Regions from separate parts of the Massilia sp. TWP1-3-3 genome, predicted to be linked through region 3. Evidence: predicted binding sites of a transcription regulator. Region 3 holds the regulator's gene; each other region holds the start of a gene.
What was found. The regulator LexA, encoded in region 3, represses DNA repair genes until DNA is damaged. The targets are predictions, from matches to a motif close to ACTGTATNNNNATACAGT.
Positions count from the first base shown of each region.

Region 1: imuA (translesion DNA synthesis-associated protein ImuA) is a predicted target of LexA. The motif match lies at 2,532-2,549, and genes of this name have one in related genera.
Region 2: ACP7D4_RS04380 (ATP-dependent helicase) is a predicted target of LexA. The motif match lies at 2,632-2,649, and genes of this name have one in related genera.
Region 4: recA (recombinase RecA) is a predicted target of LexA. The motif match lies at 2,773-2,790, and genes of this name have one in related genera.

Region 1 is NZ_JAFCWX010000058.1:3,929-8,138, reverse strand. It holds gene ACP7D4_RS27005 (ABC transporter permease) at 1-989, shown strand, start outside; gene ACP7D4_RS27000 (ABC transporter permease) at 986-2,128, shown strand; gene imuA (translesion DNA synthesis-associated protein ImuA) at 2,569-3,276, shown strand; gene ACP7D4_RS26990 (Y-family DNA polymerase) at 3,206-4,210, shown strand, end outside.
Region 2 is NZ_JAFCWX010000003.1:246,214-250,423, reverse strand. It holds gene fghA (S-formylglutathione hydrolase) at 1-535, opposite strand, end outside; gene ACP7D4_RS04395 (DUF1353 domain-containing protein) at 634-1,191, opposite strand; gene ACP7D4_RS04390 (hypothetical protein) at 1,496-1,672, opposite strand; gene ACP7D4_RS04385 (hypothetical protein) at 1,901-2,128, shown strand; gene ACP7D4_RS04380 (ATP-dependent helicase) at 2,678-4,210, shown strand, end outside.
Region 3 is NZ_JAFCWX010000013.1:37,664-41,873, forward strand. It holds gene ACP7D4_RS14860 (replicative DNA helicase) at 1-160, opposite strand, end outside; gene rplI (50S ribosomal protein L9) at 290-742, opposite strand; gene rpsR (30S ribosomal protein S18) at 769-1,059, opposite strand; gene priB (primosomal replication protein N) at 1,092-1,385, opposite strand; gene rpsF (30S ribosomal protein S6) at 1,428-1,832, opposite strand; gene lexA (transcriptional repressor LexA) at 2,200-2,835, shown strand; gene ACP7D4_RS14890 (tetratricopeptide repeat protein) at 2,886-3,578, opposite strand; gene ACP7D4_RS14895 (hypothetical protein) at 3,756-4,210, opposite strand, start outside.
Region 4 is NZ_JAFCWX010000007.1:550-4,759, forward strand. It holds gene ACP7D4_RS08445 (DUF4262 domain-containing protein) at 1-395, opposite strand, end outside; gene ACP7D4_RS08450 (hypothetical protein) at 582-887, opposite strand; gene recX (recombination regulator RecX) at 1,149-1,610, opposite strand; gene recA (recombinase RecA) at 1,627-2,715, opposite strand; gene ACP7D4_RS08465 (response regulator) at 2,888-3,583, shown strand; gene ACP7D4_RS08470 (sensor histidine kinase N-terminal domain-containing protein) at 3,586-4,210, shown strand, end outside.

The sequences.
Region 1 (4,210 bases), on a different contig from region 3:
CGCGCAGCCTGGTGCGCATGCTGGACCAGTCGCCCGGGCTGAAGGTGGTGCTGGCCGCCAGCGGCGAGAGCGAGGCGATGCGCCTGATCCGCGAGCGCGGCGCCTACGGCGTGGTATCGATTCCGGCCGGCCTGCAGGCCGATGTGTCGCTCGGGCGCGCCGTCAAGCTGCAGTGGGCTTATAACGCGCAATTTCCCTCCTATACCGGCAGCATGACGCGCGACGTGCGCACCGTGGTGGCCACGCTGTCGGCCGGGATCGAGCTGCAGGGTCGCGCCAAGCGCGGCATGGCGCTGCAGCAGGCGAGGGCGCAGTTCGAGCCGATCCGCACCCGCACCGCGACCCTGTTCAATGACAGCGGCAGCTACGAGATGGCGCTGGCGCTGCCGGTGGTATTTAGCCTGCTGCATATATTCGTGACGTTGGGCGCGGTCACGGCGGTCGGACGCGAACTGCGCGCCGGGTCGGTGCCCGCTTGGCTGGCGGCCGCCGACGGCAAGCTCGCTCCTGCCATCCTGGGCAAGCTGGCGATTGCCTTCGCCGCCTTTGTGCTGCAGGCGATGCTGGTGGCGATCCTGTTTGGCGCCGTGCGCGGCTGGCCGGTGATGGGCAGCGCCGTGGCCATTATCGCCGGCACGCTGCTGCTGATCACCGCCTACCTGGCGATGGGCCTGTTTTTCGTGGCGTTCGCACCGTCGCTGCGCACCGCCTTGTCGGTGTGCGCCTTTGTGACGGCGCCCGCGTTTGCGTTCACCGGCCAGGGCTTTCCCAGCATGTCGATGCCGTTTGCCGCGCGCCTGTGGGCAGAGGCGCTGCCGCTGTCCCATTTCACCCACCTGTTGAACAATACCTGGCTGGCCGGCGCACCGCTGCGCTACAGCATGGGCCAGTTGGGCGTGCTGCTGCTGTTCACGCTCGGCTTTGGCGCTCTTGGTTACTTGCGCCTTGCCAGGCGCGTGCAGCAGCCCGAGAGCTGGGGGCAGACATGAGCGCGCTGCAGGAGAGCTGGTCGGCGTTTTGCATCACCTGGACATCACTGTTGCGGGACAAGGCGGCCTTGCTGCTGTTCTTCATTTCAGGGATTGTGTATTCGTTCTTTTATCCGCTTCCTTACAATACCGAGACGGTGCAGGGCGTGCCGATTGCCGTCGTCGACCAGGACAATTCAGCCTTGTCGCGCCAGTTGATCCGCTATGCCGACGCCCATCCGGGCATCACCGTGGTGGCGGTCAGCCCCGGGGCGCAAGCGGCGCAGGCGCTGCTATGGCAGGGAGACGCGGCCGGCGCACTGATCATCCCGCGCGACTTCAGCGGCAAGGTGCTCGCCGGCCAGCAGCCGGAAGTGGAGGTGGCCGGCCATGGCGCCTACCCGATGCTCAACAAGGTGGCCTTGAACGCGCTCGCCGAAGTGGTCGGCACGCTGTCGGCCGGCATAGAAATCAAGCGCCTGGGTGCCGGCGCGCCGACGGCCGCGCAGGTGGAGTCGCAACGCCAGCCCTTGGCAACTGAATCGCTGCCGATGTTTAACGTGGCCGAGGGCTATGCGTCGTACATCGTGCCCGGCGTGGTGGTGCTGGTGATGCAGCAGACCTTCCTGCTGGGGATCGGGCTGCTGTTTGGTACCTGGTCCGATGCCAGGACCTTTCCGTACAAGGGGGGCAGTGCATCCTACTTCGGCGCGCTCAATGCCTTTGCGCTGGTGGTCATTCTCAATGCGCTGTATTTTTTCGGTTTCGTGTTCTGGTGGCAGGGTTATCCGCGCGGGGGGAACTGGCTTGGCGCGGCGGTGCTCACGCTCGCTTTTGCCTACTGCGTGGCCGCGCTGGGCATGTATCTTGGCCTGTTTTTCCGCACCCGCGAGCGCAGCGTGCAACTGCTGATCGCCACCTCGATGCCGATCGTCTTCCTGTCGGGCCTGGCGTGGCCGTCCAGCGCCTTGCCCGAGGCGCTGCAAGCCTTGCGCTGGCTGCTTCCATCGACGGCCGGGATCCAGGGGTTGATCGCGACCAACCAGATGGGCGCGTCGCTGCAGGAGGTGCGCGTGGAGCTGGCGGCATTGCTGGCGCTGGCCGCACTGTTTGTTGGCCTGGGCCTGCGCAAGTGGCTTGGCCGTGAGCTCGCCCGTTGAACTGCTAGTCGGTTTTTTTCGCGCGCCGCAGCCAGACCACGCAGGCTATGCCAAAGGGCCAGGATACAAACAGCGCGGTTTCCCACCGGGTGAATGCCTGGTATTCGCTGAAAGAATGGGCCTGCTTCATTTTTCCGCAAAAGTGCCCATCGCCGCATGCCTTCCAGGGGGCGTCGGGAAAGGTGGCAAAGCCATAAACAAATATGGTCAGGCACCAGCCGATGACGACATACGCAATCGTTCTTTTTGTAATCATATTTTTGTAATCATATTTTTGTAATCATATTTTCCCACGTTATGAATGGCGCTACCATCGTTCACCAAGAGACCGGGTGGCCGACATCTCCTCGCTAAAATTTCACCTGTTACACGTTTGACCTTGCAAAAACCCGGCTCAGATAGTACTGTACATCTATACAGTACTTTCCAAATTGACCACCATGAGCCGTCCTGATTCTATCCCCTCGCCGGAGAGTTTGCATCCCTCCCTTTGGCGCGCGTCGCAACTGGCGCACAGCCATGCACGCTGCATCGACACCGGCCATCCCACGCTGTCGTCCCAGTTGCCGGGCGGCGGCTGGCCCACCGGCACCCTGATCGACCTGCTGCCCCAGCAATGCGGGATTGGCGAGTTGCGCCTGCTGCGTCCAGCCCTGCTAAAAGTGGCGCAGCGCCGCATCGTGCTGCTGCAGCCGCCGCACGCGCCGCAGGCACTGGCGCTGGCCGCCATGGGCCTGGCGCCGTCGCAACTGATCTGGATTCGCAGCAGCCGCAGCGCCGACGCGTTGTGGGCCGCCGAACAGGTGCTGCGCAGCGGCAGTTGCGGCGCGCTGCTGTTCTGGCAAAGCCACGCGCGCGGCGAAACGCTGCGCCGCCTGCACCTGGCCGCGCAAAGCGCCGAAACACTGTTCTTCATGCTGCGCCCGCTGGCCGCGGCCCAGGATTCGTCGCCTGCGCCGCTGCGCCTGTCGCTGCGTCCGGCCGCCGGCGGCCTTGACATCGGCTTCATCAAGCGCCGGGGACCGCAGCGCGACGCGCCGCTGTTCCTGCCACTCACTCCTTCTTTACTGCAGCGCCATGCGCCTCTGGATCGCTCTCCATCTGCCCCAGCTCCCGCTCGAAGTGTTCAGCCCGAACTGGTCATCTGACAACGGCAGCGTGGTGCTCGAGCAGGAGCGCGTGCTGGCGCTGTCCCCGGCCGCGCGCGCCGCCGGCGTGCTGCCGGGCATGCGCCGCGGCGGCGTGCTGATGCTTCACCCCGAGGCCCGCCTGCACGAGCGCACGCTGGAGCGCGAGGCGCAAGCGCTGCACGACGTTGCCATGGCGCTGTTGCAGTACACGCCGCTAGTGGCCCAGGCCGAAGAATCCACGCTGCTGATGGATATCGGTGCCAGCCTGTCCCTGTTCGGCGGCATCCGCGCGCTGTGCCGGCGCATCCGCGCCAATTTGCGCGCGCTCGGCTTTTCGTGCGCGCTCGGTTGCGCGCCCACTGCGCGCGGCGCCTGGTTGCTGGCGCGCGCCAGCGCCGGGCGGGTGCTGGGCATGGCTTCGCTGTCCAGGCGCCTGGACCATCTGCCCAGCGCCTTGCCCCCGCCCGGACGCGCCTTTGGCGCCTGGTTCGATGGCATCGGCTGCTTTACGCTGGGCGACATGCGGCGCCTGCCGCGCCCGGGCTTGCAGCGCCGCTGCGGCCGGCCCTTGCTCGACCTGCTCGACGCCGCTTACGGCAAGACGCCCGAACTGTTCGACTGGATCGAGGCGCCCACCACTTTCAGCGCCAAGCTCGAATTGTTCGACCGCGTCGAGAACGCTGAGGCGCTCTTGTTCGGCGCGCACCGCCTGCTGCTGCAAATGACGGGCTGGTTGTGCGCGCACCAGTTCGCCGTCGAACGCATCGTGCTGCAGCTCGAGCACGAACGGGGCAAGGTGGCGCGCGCGCCCACCATCATCGAAATCGCGCTGGCCGAGCCGACCTGGCGCGACGAACACTTGGTGCGTCTGCTCAAGGAGCGCCTGTCCAAGGTGGAGCTGGTGGCGCACGTGATTGGCCTCACGCTCGAAGCGCCGCAAGTGCAGCCAATG
Region 2 (4,210 bases), on a different contig from region 3:
AGTGCATGGGCGCGGCAATCGGCGCAAACGCCGACACCGAGCGAAATAGGTCGGGCCGGCGCAGCGCCAGCACCAACGCGCCGTGCCCGCCCATCGAGTGGCCAAACACGCCGATGCGCGCGGCATCGGCGTTCAGCTCGGCCACGACCAGCGCGTGCAGCTCCGTGATGTAGCTGTCCATGCGGTAGTGGCGGCCCCACGGTTGCTCGGTGGCGTCAAGGTAAAACCCAGCGCCGGCGCCAAAGTCCCACGCTGCCGTTTCGCCTTCGATGCCAGCGCCGCGCGGGCTGGTGTCGGGCGCGATCAGCATCAAGCCTTTGCGCGCGGCCACGCGCTGGGCGCCGGCCTTGGTCATAAAGGTTTCTTCGTTGCAGGTCAGGCCGGCCAGGTAAAACAGCGCCGGCAATGCACCGGGACCTGTTGAAGGCGGGATGAACACCGAAAAACGCATCGGCAGCCCGATCGCGCTTGATGCGTGGCGATAAAAGCGCTGGACACCGCCAAAGCAGGCGTGTTCACTGATCAGTTCGAGCATAGATGTTCCAGGCATGGTTTTCTCAGAGATCAAGCGTCCCGACAAGGACAATGCACCAGTATGCCTTTTTGCCCGACCCCTTGCCAGCCCCGGCCTGCTCAGTGGGCGCGGCCGAGGTTACGGTCGACCACTTGCTCGACCTCGGCAAAGTCGTTTCCGGTGGCCTTGAGCTGATTGGCGATGAGCGTATAACGGGCGCGAATTTCCAGTTCGCGCGGCGTCTGCTCGCCGGGCAGGCGGGTGGCGTCCGGCACTGCGCTCGCCGCTTCCATGGACAACAGGTGCGTATTGCTGGCCCAAGCTCCCAGGCGCACGCCTGCGTAGAGCATCTTGGCCTGCAGCTGCGAACAACCGCCTGCAAGGCAAGCAAAGTAAAACATGGCGTCGGATTCGGCGCGCAGCACGCCTTCGCGGCCGACGGCGGCGTCATGCACGAGCGCTGCGCGCCGGTAGTTGCCGGTGTACGGGCTACCCACGGACGACCATAGCGTGCGCGGAATGCTGGCGCCATTGATGACGGTGCCGGCCGGAACATCCCAGCGGCGCCCGTCCTGGTCGAGATACCAGAAATCTTCGATCACTTGCATGTCGCGGTCGTCGCCGCGGTCGGACAGCCACATGGTTTTGGGATTACCTGAAAAAGCACCATAGCTCATTATTTTTCTCCAATTGGGTGTTAAACCGATTACACGACTTGCAAGGACAGCAGCGGTACACTCACCGGAGCCATTCCCCGTTTGAACGCGCGCACGGCGCGCAGTTCACGGACGGTAGCATAATTGCCAGCATCGTCACGACCGCGCCAACGGGCGCCGCGCCCATACTGCCAGAGACGCCGCGAAAAATAGTCATGCACCAAATCTCCGCCGGGGTCAGTTCCCCCATTACGACACGGCCTCGACCGTAACCCGGGCTACGGTCGAGGCCGTGTCGTAATGGGGGAACTGACCCCATGTGCAACTAGCCGCCGCCGATGCCGCGCATTACGCGCCCGGTGCCCCCGCATTCGGGACACGGCGCTCCGCCGGCCTGCTTGCCGCTGCCGCTGCACTGGTCGCAAATGTCTTCGGCCGCGCCTGGGGTGCCGGGCGCTGCTTCGTCGCCGGGATTGAGGATGGGATCAGTTGGAATTGCCATGCTAGCCTCGCCGTTGGAGTGGAGTGAACACCTATTCTAGGCGCGCGCGGGGGCGGGTGACGTTCAATTCCAACTAGAAAGGATCGGGACTTATTGCCGCTTCGATAGGAAGCTGACATTGACATTATCATGGTTTGGCGGATACTTCCAGGGCAGCAATCCAGGGCAGCAATCCAGGGCAGCAATGCGGTGCGTGTGGACCGTTACAGTCACGAGCAAGGATCGGCAATGACTCTCAAGCATCAGCAAGACAGCGGCGGCGCTCCTCGCGAGCGCGCCGACTACACGCGCCAGGACATGCGCCGGCGCACCATCGTCAATCAGGCGATCTCCATGCAGGAAAGCAGCAATACCGTGTCCGCCATCGAATATCTGAAGGCAAACGATATCGACGCGGTTGTGATTGCGCGCGTCTTGCTCGAACCGATGCAGCGCAGCGCTGAAAGTTATCATTGAGTTGCGCACGTGTGGCTAACGCAACAACATTATCTGCAACGAAATTGTCACATGCGTCCCTGCGCCGCGTCGGATCGCACCGGCGTGCGGCAGTGCTGCGCATGCGCGCCGCCGCGCACACGGTGTTGTTAAAGCAGCATTGATTTGCGCGGGGTTGAGCCGCCTGCCCAGGCCTGGTTATGCACAAAAGGGTCTTGTAGGAAATGTCCTAATATTTTTTCGGCCGTTCAAGCTTGACTTTGCAAGTCATTGATTTTAAACGCATAAAATTTTGCCTTTTGAACGGGCATTTTGTTGAAACCCGCATCGTTGCAGGCTTGCGCGCTGTCAAGGGGCGGTTATCCACAAAGTTATCCACAGCGATTGTGGATATCTGAAAAAGCCCTTAAGAAACGGCTACTTAGCGTTGAAAAGCTAATCGACTGGCAAGTTTCCGCTTACCACCGCGGGGCACCCCCGGCGCACAAGCCAGTACGCATTCTTTATTATCCTTGCTTTTGACTACTGTGTAAATGTACAGTTGTATTCTTTCTTGCCCGATTGCCCGCCATGCCCACCGCTTCCGTCGACGCCGCCCCGCTCGATCCCTTCGCCAGCCTCAATGATGCGCAGCGCGCCGCTGTCGAGCACGACATCGGCGCCGCCGACGGTACCGCGCGGCCCTTGCTGGTGATCGCGGGCGCCGGCTCGGGCAAAACCAGTACGCTGGCGCACCGGGTGGCGCGCCTGATCCTGAGCGGCGCCGATCCCCAGCGCATCTTGCTGCTGACGTTTTCGCGTCGCGCCGCCACCGAAATGACCAATCGCGCCGGCAGCGTGCTGCAGCGCGTCTTCGCGCTCGGCGCCGGCCAGGCGCCCACGCGTTTGCCGTGGGCCGGCACCTTCCACAGCATTGGCGCGCGCCTGCTGCGCGACTATGCCGGGCGCATTGGCCTGGACGACGCGTTTACCATTCACGATCGCGGCGACTCGGAAGACTTGATGGGCATGGTGCGCCACGAGATCGGCCTGACCACAACCCAGAAGCGCTTCCCCCTGAAAGGCACATGCCTGTCGATCTATTCGCGCGCGGTCAACAGTCAGGAACCACTGGCCCTGGTGTTGCAGAGTACTTTCCCGTGGTGTAGCGAATGGGAGCCAGAGCTGAAAAACCTGTTCGGCGCCTATGTCGACGCCAAGCAAGAGCAAAACGTGCTCGACTATGACGACCTGCTGCTGTTCTGGGCCGAGATGGCCGCCGATCCCGAGCTCGGTCCGGAGATCGGCGCCCTGTTCGACCATGTGCTGGTGGACGAATACCAGGACACCAACCGCTTGCAGGCGGCCATTTTGGTGGGCATGAAGCCGGGCGGGCAGGGGGTGATGGTGGTGGGCGACGACGCCCAGTCGATTTATTCCTTCCGCGGCGCCACGGTGCGTAACATACTCGACTTCCCCAAGCAGTTCGCGCAGCCGGCGCGCATCGTCACGCTCGAGCGCAACTACCGCTCCACGCAGCCAATCCTGGACGCGTCAAACGCGCTGATCGCCGCCGCCCTCGAGCGCCACGCCAAGACCTTGTGGACCGACAAGACCTCCACGGTGCGCCCGCAACTGGTGCTGATCCCCGACGAAGCCGAGCAGGCGCGCTGGGTCTGCAACCGGATCCTGGAACAACGCGAAGCGGGCATGGCGCTGACGCAGCAGGCGGTCTTGTTTCGCGCGGCCAGCCACAGCGCCGCACTGGAACTGGAACTGATGCGCCGTAACGTTCCCTTCGTCAAGTTCGGCGGCCTCAAGTTCCTGGAAGCATCGCACATCAAGGATGTGCTGGCGGTGTTGCGCTTTGCCCAGAATCCCAGCGGGCGCATGGCGGGTTTTCGCGTGGTGCAATTGATTCCCGGCATAGGTGCGGCGACGGCCACGCGCTTGCTCGATGCGGTCGGCGAGGCGCCCGAGCCGGTGCGCGCGGTCGAAGATTTTGCCGCGCCATCCAAAAGCAGCGGCGACTGGCTGCCTTTCGTGGCGCTCTACAAAGCGTTGCGCGCACCCGGACTGCGCTGGCCGGCCGACATCGAATTGGTCAAGAACTGGTATCTGCCG
Region 3 (4,210 bases):
GGTGGTCGTAGCGGTAAAAATCGTCCGCATGCATCATGTCGGCAATGCGGTCGAACGCGGCGTTATCACGCAGTAATCCCCCGATAACAGACTGCTCTGCTTCAATGGAATGCGGCGGAATGCGAAGAGCGTCGACTTGCGGATCGGATGGTGCGTTCATGGCGCGAATTATACCTGCTTAGGGTCAACCACCTGACATAATTGGGGAGAATTCGACGTAAAAAAAGCCGGGAAACCCGGCTTTTTTTGTAATGCAGCAGCATGTTGCTGCTTGATGGCGCTTCGTGCTTTAAGCAGCTTCGCCGGTAACAGCGATCGTGATTTCAACAACCACGTCGGTGTGCAGAGCGACAGCAACAGCGTGCTCGCCGGTCGTCTTCAATGGGCCGGTAGGCATGCGTACTTGTGCCTTTTCAACCGCGAAACCAGCCTTTGTTAGCGCTTCAGCGATGTCGAAGTTGGTGACCGAACCGAACAGACGGCCATCGACGCCCGCTTTTTGAGCGATAGCGATGGTCATGCCCGACAGCTTTTCGCCTTCAGCCTGGGAAACGGCCAGCTTTGCAGCGGCAGCTTTTTCCAGTTCAGCGCGCTTAACTTCGAATTCTGCCACTGCCGAAGCGGTAGCACGACGAGCCATGCGTTGCGGGATCAGGAAGTTACGTGCGTAACCGTCTTTGACTTTGACGACGTCGCCCAGATTGCCGACGTTAACAACTTTTTCTAACAGAATGATTTGCATATGAGTTCTCCTTTATCTGCCAGCGCTTAAGCGTGGTGCAGATCGGTGTATGGCAGCAACGCGAGGTAGCGGGCGCGCTTGATTGCGGTGTCAACCTGGCGCTGGTAGTGCGCCTTGGTACCGGTCAGGCGTGCTGGCATGATTTTGCCATTTTCCTGGACGAAGTCTTTCAGCGTGTCGACGTCTTTGTAGTCGACCTGTTCTACGTTCGCTGCCGTGAAGCGGCAGAATTTCTTACGCTTGAACAGTGGGTTCTGTTGTTTGCGTTTTTCTTTAAGCTTGAGCTTGTTCTTGTCGAATTTTTTACCGAATGCCATTTGAGGCTCCTGTATTTAAAATGTATCGTCGCTTAAGCGGCGGCACAGAAATCAATGATGTGAAACACCAGGCTTTTGCTGCTGCGGTTCTTCTTTGCCAAAAATCCCGTGAACTGGTGCGCTGCGCCTAATTCGGCCTGGCTGAACCTGCCTGAAATCTCGCCCGCTGCAACAGCGGCAATTTCAAACTCGGTCAGCCTGGGCACCCCTGCTTCGACCTGCTGCGAACTGTGCATCAGGGTGGCGGACACGATGGGCACGCCGGCCGGGGTGTAGCGCAACACATCGCGCTCGCCAATCAGGGCTACGAACTGGAGTTGATTCACCGAGGTGGCATCAATTCGCGTTCAGGACTTTCAAACAAAAAATTACGCTGCTGCTTGAGCTGGGGCTGGAGCTGCTGCGGCAGGAGCCGGAGCTTCCGAGCGGTGGCTCTTGGCTGCGTCTTCACGTTGTACCGATTTCATCATCGGCGATGGCGTGGTTTCAGCCTTCTTCATGCGAACGGTGAGGTGACGCAGCACCGCATCATTGAATTTGAACGCGGTCTCAAGATCAACCAGCGTCTCGTTGTCGCATTCGATGTTCATGCAGATGTAGTGCGCTTTTGGCAGCTTGTTGATCGAGTAAGCCATCTGACGACGACCCCAATCTTCAACACGGTGAATGGAACCACCGCGCGTGGATACGCTGGCTTTGTAGCGTTCGATCATCGCCGGGACTTGCTCGCTTTGGTCCGGGTGGACGATAAAGACGATTTCATAATGACGCATGCATAACTCCTTAGGGACGTTTAAACAGATGCCCACCTCGGCGTCAAGACGAGTGTGGGAAGGGAAAGCCGGCAATTATAGCGCGAGATGGCGCCGGCTGGCAATGCCCTTGTTGCTCCCTCAAAGTCCGGGGATGAAATCGTGGTCAAGAAGTCGGCTTGGGCAGCCTGGCATGGCCGCCGGCAAAGCCGATCTCTGATCGCGTGAGGCCGCCTGCAAGGGCTACTTCGCTGATGAAATCTTCTTCATTCGCTGAAATTGACACGTCAAAGTGCAAATAATTCAGGCAAAACCGCATTTAATACTTGCGCTGAGCGAAATACTGTACAAAAATACAGTCTGTTTATACAAACAGTCTCTTATACCGATGATCAAGCTCACACCACGTCAAGAACAAATCCTCAACCTGATCAAGGACGCGATCGACAACACGGGCTTTCCACCGACCCGCGCCGAGATTGCCAACGAACTTGGCTTCAAGTCGGCCAATGCGGCCGAGGAGCATCTGCAAGCGCTTGCGCGCAAGGGTGCGATCGAAATTTCACCGGGCACGTCGCGCGGCATCCGCCTGATCGGCGCCAGCCTGGACGTGATCCCGCTGGTGCCGGCCTCGCTGATGATGTCGCTGCCGCTGGTCGGGCGCGTCGCTGCCGGCTCGCCCATCTTGGCGCAGGAGCATGTGGAAGCCACTTACAGTGTCGACCCGGCGATGTTCTCGTCCAAGCCTGACTTTTTGCTCAAGGTACGGGGGTGGTCGATGCGCGACGCCGGCATCATGGACGGCGACTTGCTGGCCGTAAAAAAGGTCGATACGGCCAAGAACGGCCAGATTGTCGTTGCCCGGATCGGCGAAGACGTCACCGTCAAGCGCTACAAGAAAACCAACGGCATTATTGAACTGCTGCCCGAAAATCCCGATTTCAAGGTCATCCGCGTCGACCCTGAAACCGACGACTTCGCGCTCGAAGGCCTGGCCGTCGGCCTGATGCGCAGCTGGCACTAACAGCAACCATTCCCGCAATCTACCCCGGGGTAGATGTTGTTTGACTGTGGCTACTTGACCATGCGGTTGTGCTCGGCAACGTAGGCGTCGGTGGCGTCGCGCCAGACGGCGTAGTCGGCCAGCAGCAATTTGGAGGCGATGCGGGCTTCTTCGACGATGCGCGCCTGCACGCCTTCGAGGTGCGTGGTGGCGGTGGCCATTTCGTCTTTGGTGAGCAGGTCGGCAATGTCGGCAGGGATGCGCTTGGTTAGGGGCGTGGCGGCGTTGATGTTTTCAACAAAGCCGTTGTAGCACAGCTGCCAGGCCTGGACTTTGGCGGCGACGGCGGCAATTTCATCGTTCACTTTCGACATGGCCGGGATCCGCGGCACCGGACAACGGTACTTGCCTGACTTTAAGTCAGCACCGTCGTACTTCGACATCCAGTAAGCGATCTCTTCTTTGTGGGCTTCGCGCCGCGTCATCATCTCCAGCGCGGCAAGCGCCGTCTTGTTGCCCTTCGCGGCCGACTTCTTGAACCATGACTCGGCCTTGACCAGGTCCACGCTGCCGGCGTCGCCGTATAGATACATTTCGCCAACGTGCAACTGTGCTTCGGCGTTGCCGGCGTTGGCGGCCTTGGTAAATAACTGCAAGGCTTGCGGATAATCCTTCTTGGCAAAGAGCGCGTTCGCGCTCGACAGGTCATCGGCTTGCGCCGCGCCGCACAGCAACAGGGTCAGGCAGAACAGGGTTTTCTTCATGTGTTAGCAGTCTTGCGCAGTAGGATCAAGCCAAGATGATAAACCGGTTTTGCGCTTTCAGTTCAATCCGCTTCGCCATTGACGCGCATCATCCGGCGCCGCAGCGCGCTGCCGAACGGTACAGGCATGCGCGAGCCTGCACCTTTCACAGCGTCGGCCATCAGCCGCACCTCTTTCTCAGGGCCGGTAGTTGCGGCGCGCGGCGCGAATTGCGAGCAGCATCTCGGCCGCGCTCTGCTGCTTTGACAGCGCGCCCGGCGCCATGCCATACAGCAGCGCGTCGGGCGCAGCCGCTGGCTTGGGATGGCGCGCCGCTTCCACCAGCCCGCAGATCACGCCGGCATTGGCGGCAATCGCCACGCTATCAAATCCTGCAGCGCCATCATTGTCCGCTCCGTAGCGCCGCTTCATGTCGGCCAGCGCCTGCTTTGCGCCGAGCTGCACGCTGGCGATCAGTTTTCCGCCATTGTCGAAAATCTGCTGGTCGAACGGCATGAACAGGCGGCTCTCGCAATCGGTGTGCGCTGTTTCGATGGCAAATGCGGCGCCAGGCGGCTGCTTTTGCGCGATGCCCGGGTGGGCGGCATCGGCCTGATAGACCTGGTCGAAGGCACTCCCCTTCAAGCCTTTGA
Region 4 (4,210 bases), on a different contig from region 3:
TGGAGTCCATACTCTTCGATATCAGCAAGGGCTTTCGCGTCGCCATCGCCAGAACAGGCGGTTTGCTCATCCTCATCTTCCTCCTCTTCATCGGGCGCTTGCTCCCAACGTTCCCAGTCCGCGCCGACCTTTTCTCGCCACGCGCTCCAACCTGGAAGCAGATCGCTGACCTGCCCCAACGTCGCGTCGCGCTCGAGGATGCATCCCAGACAAAGCAGGATGCACTCCCCTGGCTCGTACGTCGTGGCATCGAGAAACTGCCAACCGCCATCGCGATCATGCGACACGCGTAGCACCGGAAAGCCATCGTGCACTACTTTGGCTGTAGAGAAGGTTACCGTGTTGGTAGCGTCAGAGAACGGCCAGTTCAAAAAATCGTGCGTGTGTTCGGACATGTGGGAATCCGTGATTGGTTGACTCGCACACGTAAACCGGCAAGCGAACACGCAGTTTATTACAAGACGCGATAGAAGTGAGTCTCCTGCTTCGGCGCGAGCCATGTGAAACATGCCACGGACGAAAAGTCGCCTGTCGCCGCACCGCTGTCTCTTGCCTGCAACGCGAGGCGATAAACGCCTGGCTTAGCTTGCGGACACAGACCTGACGTTGGCGCAACGCGTGCGCGCCCATACTGCCGCAAATAACGCTGCAGTCAGCGGGACGAACGTGCCGGCTTCCGGATGGGCCGCTTCTGATTCATCCCACACGCCTGCGGGTAGCCCACCGAACTCATCAGCCGGATGGTCGCGCGTGTAGCGATACGCTAAACCATTGCCGTTAATTTCCAGGTAGCGCGTAAAGTAGCCGTCGAGATCGATCTCGAAATAGCCGAGATAGTCTTTCAAGCCGCGGGTATTGCCGATGGACGAGTAGAGCCGGTAGAGCATGGAACGCCTGTCGAGTGGTGTTAATGTAATAGGGATACGAGACACAGTCACCGCCCAACTACAGAGACAATCAAATGTAGAACGCGAGTGTGGAAAGTCAAGGAGTCGCCTGGTATGCGTCAAGGCTGTGATAAGAAGTCTCTCCAACATATCCCGAGCCGCGCAGGGCGGAAAAGCGTAGCGCACTCCGCCAGCGAGGAGTATGCAGTGCGAGCTTGCAAACATGGCAGAATGCGCTCCGCTTTTCCGTCTTGCATTTACCTATTCAAAGAAGTCGTCGTCGACTTCGCCCTTCATGGCGGCGCGCACCGCTTTCTGGGAAAATCCGCGCTGCATCAGGAAGCGCACTTGCTTGTTGCGCTCGGCAGGATCGGTAGCGACCGTACCGAACTTGCGCTGCCACACTTCGCATGCCCTGCCCGTTTCGCTGTCGCTCAAACCCGCCTTTAATTTCTGCAAGGCTACACCACCTACGCCATGACTCTGCAGCTCGGCCATGATGCGGCTGTTGCCGAAACGATGGGCGCGCCGGTGGATCAGCGATTCGGAGAACCGCTCTTGCGACAGCCAGTTGTTTTTTTCCAGAAAGTCGAGCAGAGCGGCGACGTCGTCGCCCTCTTGCGCATACTTGGACAGCTTGCGCCCCAGTTCCAGCCGGCTGTGCTCCCGCATCGATAAAAAACGCAGGGCACGGCCTTTCAGGCTCAGTTGGGGCCGGGCCATCAGCAACGACGCCCGATTACTCGGCGACAGCTTTCAGCTTGGGCGCCTTGGCCGCGACCGCCGGCTCTTCGCCTGGGAGAGGCGGCAGTTCGCGTACGCCGAGCGCGGCACGGACCTTGTTCTCGATCTCGCGCGCCAATTCCGGCCGCTCCTTGAGGTAGATACGCGCATTGTCCTTGCCCTGGCCGATGCGTTCGCCGTTGTAGCTGTACCAGGAACCGGACTTTTCGACGATCTTGTTGTCGGCGCCCAGGTCGAGGATTTCGCCCTCGCGCGAGGTGCCTGCGCCGTACAGGATGTCAAAGTGCGCTTCCTTGAACGGTGGCGCGATCTTGTTCTTGACGACCTTGACCTTGGTTTCGTTGCCGATCACTTCGTCGCCCGACTTGATGGAACCGGTGCGGCGAATGTCCAGGCGTACCGACGCGTAAAACTTGAGCGCATTGCCGCCGGTGGTGGTTTCCGGGCTGCCGAACATGACGCCAATTTTCATGCGGATCTGGTTGATGAAAATGACCAGCGTGTTGGTGCGGTTAATGGAACCGGTCAGCTTGCGCAGTGCCTGGGACATCAGGCGTGCCTGCAACCCTGGCAGCGAATCGCCCATGTCGCCTTCGATCTCGGCGCGCGGGGTGAGCGCGGCTACGGAGTCGATGACGATCAGGTCGACGCTGCCCGAACGCACCAGCGCATCGCAAATTTCCAGTGCCTGCTCGCCCGTGTCAGGCTGCGAAATGAGCAGGTCCGACAGGTTGATGCCCAGCTTTTTCGCATAGCCCACGTCCAGCGCGTGCTCGGCGTCGATAAAGGCGCAGGTGCCGCCCAGCTTTTGCATTTGCGCGATGGTCTGCAGCGTGAGCGTGGTTTTGCCCGACGATTCGGGACCGTAGATTTCCACCACGCGCCCGCGCGGCAAGCCGCCCACGCCCAGCGCGATGTCCAGACCGAGCGAACCGGTCGAGACAACCTGGACTTCTTCCACCGGGGCGTTGCCGTCCATACGCATGACGGAGCCCTTGCCAAACTGCTTTTCAATCTGCGCCAGGGCGGCGGCCAGCGCCTTGCCCTTTTCTGCAGCGTTCAATACGGTTTTCTTGTCGTCCATAATTTTCTTTCAGTCTGAAGAAGGGCGGGGTGGCGCCACAGGTACATCACAACAGGTACTGTACAAGCGTACAGTAGTTTTGGCAAGCCTAACGTGCAGACAATTTTAAAAAATTACCCGGCCTTGCCCCAAATGAAACACAATAGGCGCAAATCAAAACAGGTGCCCACGGATGCGTATTTTACTTGCCGAAGATGATAGCGTGCTTGCCGACGGACTGACGCGCTCCTTGCGTCAGTCGGGCTACGCCATCGATTGCGTCAGCAATGGCGAGGAAGCCGACACCGCTTTGTCGACCCAGGAGTTCGATCTGCTAATCCTCGACCTGGGCTTGCCCCGGCTCTCGGGCCTGGAAGTGTTGCGGCGCCTACGGGCGCGCGCCTCGCTGCTGCCGGTCCTGATCTTGACGGCGGCCGACTCGATCGAGCAGCGCGTCAATGGCCTGGACCTGGGCGCCGACGACTACATGGCCAAGCCGTTCGCGCTGTCGGAACTGGAAGCGCGGGTGCGCGCCCTGACCCGGCGCGGCGCCGGCGGCGGCCCGGCCGTGGTGCGCCATGGCCCGCTCACGTACGACCAGGTCGGGCGCAGCGCCTACATCAACGAGCAGATGCTGGACCTGTCGGCGCGTGAACTGGGCCTGCTTGAGATTTTGCTGGCGCGCGCCGGGCGCCTGGTCTCCAAGGAACAGCTGGTCGACCATTTGTGCGAATGGGGCGAGGAAGTATCGAACAACGCCATCGAAGTCTATGTGCACCGGCTGCGCAAAAAAATCGAAGTGGGCGGCGTGCGCATCGCCACCGTGCGCGGTCTGGGCTACTGCCTCGAAAAATTCGCGCCCGCAGCCGTCGACGACGCAGCGCCGTAACAGTGGATGACCGCGATGCCGGCCTGACCCAGGCCACCGCGCTGGCGCCGGATACGGTGCTGTACGTGCCGCCCAATACCGAGCCGGACGAAGACATGCAGCATTCGCTGTTTGGCGAAATCCTCGACTGGATGCTCGCGCCCCTGCTGCTGCTGTGGCCCATGAGTATCGCTATCACTTATCTGGTGGCCAAGTCGATCGCCAACCAGCCTTTCGACCATGCGCTGGAAGACAGCGTCACGGTGCTGGCCCAGCAGGTCAAGGAAGTCGACGGCAAGGTCCGCTCGCGCCTGCCCGGCAGCGCGCGCGACATCCTGCGCGCCGACGACGTCGACAATGTCTACTTCCAGATCGCCGGCCCGGACGCGGCCCACATCGACGGCGACCGCGATCTGCCGCAGCCGGCCAGTCCCGAGCACTACCGCAGCGGGCGCGTCCACTTTCGCAATGATGTCATGCACGGCACGCCGGTGCGCATCGCGTTTTCGTACGTGAACCTGGGCCCGCTGGCGGCGCGCGGCGAGGAACCGCATACGGCGCTGGTGCAGGTGGCCGAAACGCTCGACAAGCGCGCGCTGCTGGCCAATGAAATCATCAAGGGCGTGATCCTGCCCCAGTTCATCATCC